One region of the Exiguobacterium sp. UBA1053 genome, then DNA from elsewhere that is predicted to be linked to it. Evidence: predicted binding sites of a transcription regulator. Region 1 holds the regulator's gene; the other holds the start of a gene.
The links. Region 1 encodes LexA, which represses DNA repair genes until DNA is damaged. Its sites were predicted from a motif close to CGAACATATGTTCG; they were not measured.
Positions count from the first base shown of each region.

Region 2: B3G15_RS06000 (NUMOD4 domain-containing protein) is a predicted target of LexA. The motif match lies at 1,127-1,140, and genes of this name have one in related genera.

Region 1 covers NZ_DCDO01000003.1:170,780-173,245, reverse strand. Annotated here, with positions in the region: gene B3G15_RS01905 (MIP/aquaporin family protein) at 1-179, opposite strand, end outside; gene B3G15_RS01900 (metal-binding protein) at 366-836, opposite strand; gene lexA (transcriptional repressor LexA) at 868-1,482, opposite strand; gene yneA (cell division suppressor protein YneA) at 1,694-1,981, shown strand; gene B3G15_RS01885 (YneB family resolvase-like protein) at 2,027-2,466, shown strand, end outside.
Region 2 covers NZ_DCDO01000006.1:147,767-150,232, reverse strand. Annotated here, with positions in the region: gene B3G15_RS06015 (DNA alkylation repair protein) at 1-108, shown strand, start outside; gene B3G15_RS06010 (GNAT family N-acetyltransferase) at 109-450, shown strand; gene B3G15_RS06005 (AAA family ATPase) at 489-1,067, opposite strand; gene B3G15_RS06000 (NUMOD4 domain-containing protein) at 1,200-1,727, shown strand; gene B3G15_RS05995 (methyl-accepting chemotaxis protein) at 1,776-2,466, opposite strand, start outside.

The sequences.
Region 1 (2,466 bases):
GCTCCACTTTCAGCAGCGACGAATGCTGCTGTCATGACGGCAAGACCCCAAGCGAACGTGATGACGATCCATCCGCTGTTTTCCGATTTCGTCTTTTTCAAGACGACACCGGCGACGACTCCATCCCCGAGCAGGATGAGGATCATCGTACCGATCATTTCCAATACAAAGTTATTCATGCAAAAACCCTCCCTTTGGATTAAAGCAGATAATGGCCTTTCTACTTTAAATTACTCCGAATTGAGAACGTTTTCAATACATATAATTGAAATATAGGAATGGAAATTTTTTATTTTGATGTTTAAAGATACGAAAAAGTGGATAAGAAAACACCTCATTCTGCTTGCAAGCAAGCAAAAGAGGTGTTACCGACGACGTTTTTTTCTTTTTTTAGGTCGAAACCAACTGCTGGAATAATCTAGTAGGATATGAATCGTACTTGCCACCATGATACCGACGACGAATGCAGGCAAGGAAGCGAACCACGAATCAATCATAGTAGAATCAAGAACCTGAAAATATAGACTTAAAAATAGTAGCGGAATCAGAATCGCAGCACTATAAAGAAGCCGGATAATGTCTCCGATGATCAGTCCATGTGACCAGATCGAGCGATGGGGCATGATTTTGACGTACGGCATCCAAAGGACTCGAAATGGTCCAAAGCGATAATACGGTTCTGACTTTAAATCGAGGTCGGGTGACAACCAAAGGGTACCGACAGCGATACCGATGGCGGTTGGTAACCAATCGGTTTGTTGCGTTGCGACCGAATACGCAACGTAACCCGTCAGTGCGACGGTATTGACGGTATCATGTACATTTCCTGAAGGCATGAAAAAAGACCAGTCGTAACTGGTCCCTCCGTCAATGAATCGTCCGATACACGCCGATTACCTTACCAAGAATGGAGACATTATCGAAATACATCGGATCCATCGAGTCATTTTCTGGTTGTAGACGTACCTGTTGATCTTCTAAGAAGAACCGTTTCACCGTCGCTTCGCTATCTTCGGTCATAGCTACGACGATTTCTCCGTTTTCTGCTGTGTTTTGTTGGCGCACGATGACACGATCGCCGTCAAGAATACCTGCGTTAATCATCGATTCACCATCGATTGTCAACATGAAGACCGTTTCGTTTCCTACATAATGTGCAGGGAGCGGGAACTGTTCTTCGATGTTTTCAATCGCTGTAATCGGAAGACCTGCTGTGACTTTCCCGATGACGGGAACATGGACGATGGCTTCCGTGATTTCTTCAGGCTTATCAAGCAATATCTCAATCGCACGTGGTTTCGTCGGGTCACGGCGAATCATTCCCCGTTTCTCGAGTCGATCCAAATGACCGTGTACCGTCGAGCTAGACGCGAGTCCGACTGCTTCTCCGATTTCACGAACTGATGGTGGATACCCCTTCAGTTTCACTTCAGAGACGATGTAGTCGAGAATCTCTTGTTGGCGCTTAGACATTTTCCGCATACGAATTGCCACCTCTTTCTGGATTGAAGTTTGAAATGTAAGAATATATGTTTCTAGATTCACTATAACATAGAACAAATGAGCGTACAAACAATTGTTCGACATTTTGTGTTGACCGAACACGGGTTCTGTGTTTATTATGAGTTATGCGAACAATTGTTCCGCGAACATTTATTCTAACTCATTCATTTCATATTTGGAGGGATTCATGATGATTCATACGATTCGTACTCATGCTTTTTCAATTCTCTTCTATGCATTAAGTATTGCCTTCGTGATCTTTTTACTCACACCACGCCCGGATGAAAAAGTGGCGCAACTGATGACTGCTTCCGTTACGGTCGATGAGAACGCCACAGTCGAACAAATTGCTGAAGTCTACAATGACGGTTCGATGTCAGATGAAGAATACGTCAACTGGTTGATTAAAAATAATGATGTCGAGACAAAACACGTCATCTCAAAAAGCAAAATCGTTGTACCAATCGCACAACAATGACAAAATGGAAAAGTTGTGAAAGAACGAACAGGGATGTGAGGTACGATGAAGGTCGTGATTTATTGTCGGGTGTCGACCGAAAAAGAAGCACAAGATAGTTCGATTGAACGCCAACGGATGGAACTTTCGAAGGTTGCGTCTCAAAAGGGTTTTGATGTCGTGGATGTCGTCTCTGAAAAAGAGAGTGGATATGACGTCGATCGGGAAGGGATGCTGACGGTTCTTGATCATGTGACACGTGATGCGGTAGATGCGGTCCTCGTGACGGATGACACACGGATTGGTCGAGGGAATGCGAAAATCGCTATTTTGCACACGTTTAAGAAGCACGGTGTTCGGTTGATGACACTTGATTCTGATGGAGAATACCAGCTTGCTGATGCAGAAGCGATGGTCCTTGAGATCGTCTCACTAGTGGAAGAATATCAACGGAAACTGCATAACGCAAAAATCGCGCGCGGCATGCGGCGAGCTGTCGAACAAGG
Region 2 (2,466 bases), on a different contig from region 1:
CGGAACATGACAACGCGTGTCCATTACCCCGGGACACATACATTGACAATTTTGATTAACGGAGAGGCTTACGCGACAGCAACGTTTGAGGTCGAGGAGGAGAGCTGAATGCAAGGACGACATCCGGATTTTACGACGTCACGACTGTTTGTTGAAGCAACGGATGAAGAATCGGGTTGCAAGTGGACGCTGCATGCGTTGCGTGAGAAAACGATCGTCGGAACGATTACCTTCACATGGAATGGATCGACCGGAAACTTACGTTGTACAACGACGGATGAGGATGATCAGCACGGCTATATCACGGAAGCGTTGACGTCGATTTTATCGTATCTCGCGCGGACGTTATTACTGACGCATGTCTACGGCGAAGCAGGCAGTAATACGGTCTGGCGCCGGAACGGCTTTCAGTGGCAGGCTGATCGATATGAACGCGAACTCCATCACTAAAGCCCCGCCTGCTTGAGCAGGACGGGGCTTATTTGGGATTAGACCGTTGTTTTGGACCAGTTGAAATGGTCGCAAATCGCTTCGGCGCTTTCACGTGCGCTTAATTGTTCCGTATCGAGGAAGAGATAGTTGACGTCCGGTAGTTCGCCTGGCAGCGAACGTGTCCGGTATCCGTCCGCCGTCTCGCGTAAGTTCTGTTCAGAAGCAGCGAGATCGCGCTTCGTTACTTTGTGCGTCAATCGGTTTTCGGTTGTGTTCCGGTGCAGACGAGTTGCTACCGGCGCATCCAGTTCAACGATATAGACGTCAGCACCCGCTTGTTCGAATAATTCGACTGTCTCTTCGATGAACTCAAGACCACCGCCTTCGACACCGAATAGACAGAGAAATGTAAACAGGACACCTTCGAGTGAACTGTTCGCCATTTCCTTGAACATCTCGCGCCGGATCGTATCCTTTAAGCGGTGATGTGCAGGTTCAGAGAAATCAAAATAAGGTAATAATAGGTCGATTGTCTGATGGTTATGGAAGACTTTCATCTCCGTCAACCGTTCGATTTCCTGACCGATCGTCATCTTTCCGACCGCTTGGGGACCAAGTAACAAGACAAATTTCATGGACGAACCTCATTTCCTTTTTCTGCTAATAATAGCATATTCCGATGAATGACATCACTAGAACGTTTGTTCGTAATTTGATATAATTCAGGTATGAAGTCCCGTCGTGTCCTTGTCTGAAGGAGGACAATCATGCAAGAACAATGGAAAGCCGTCATCGGCTATGTAGGTATATATGAAGTCTCGTCGCTTGGTCGCGTAAGGTCGCTCGACCGGACGATCGTGACGTGTCGCGGCGTCCGACAACGCCGAAAAGGTGTCTTGCTCCGACCACGACTCAATCGGGAAGGATACCGCAAAGTCACGCTCTATCAAAGTGGTCGAGGAGAGCGGATGCAAGTCGGATTGCTTGTCGCAAAAGCCTTTCTGACGACAGACGTCACAGAAGCACGACTCGTCCGGCGCAACGGTAAACGTGCTGACGATCAGTTGTCGAATTTAGACGTTCTGCCTTCGATTGATCAGCAGTATACTGAACTGCTTGGTGAGTTCGACTTCTTATTAGGTCAACATGTGACGCTGTCACCGTTTCAGATTCGAACGATTCGCGCGCTGTACGAAAAAGGGAAAACGATTCGTCAATTGGCAGAGCAGTATCAGGTGACGGAGAACCGGATTCGCAACATCATTGATAAGAAGGAAGCACGTTATATCGGCTGAGAACAGAGGAAAGGAGCGTTTACCAGAGATGGTAGGCGCTCTTTTGATTTAAGACGATTGTTCGCCGGCACGAACGGTCTGTTGCAACGAACTGATCCGCGACTCGAGTACCGCACTATGTGTCTTCAGTTCCGTTTGCTGGGTGACGTGGTGTTGCATCTGTTCCCCGAGCACCTGGCTGTAGGACGAAAGCTCCGACATCAACTGTTGAACCGACTGTAGATGTTCCTGCATGTTCGACTGAACATCTGCGACGATTTGGCGCTGCTGTTCAACGGTACCCAGTGTCGTCTCGATCGTTGTCGCTTCGGTTAGCATTTGTTGCAAGTGATCCGTTGCCGTCTCAAGCTGTTGCGACGTCGAAAGAAACCGTTCCGTCATCTGCGAGAGCGCTTGTTCGACTTGATCGAGTCCCGTCGTCCACGTCTGATTGACCTGCCGAATATGATCCGTACTCGTTCGGATATCGATCGCTAGTTTTTCGACCTCCTTAGCGACGACGGTGAAGCCACGACCGGCTTCTCCGGCACGCGTTGCCTCGATCAGCGCGTTCAGCGACAAGCGGCGTGTCTCTTCAGCAACGCGCTGGATGTGCGAAATCGAGGTTTCCATTTGCTGCTGTAGGTGTGAGGTCTGTTGCAAAATCTGCTCTGTCGTCGCGGATTGTTCCTTCAGTAACTGGCTTTCCTCTTGTAAGGTCTCAAGTGTCGTGTGATTCGTCTGAACAGTCTGTTGAAAA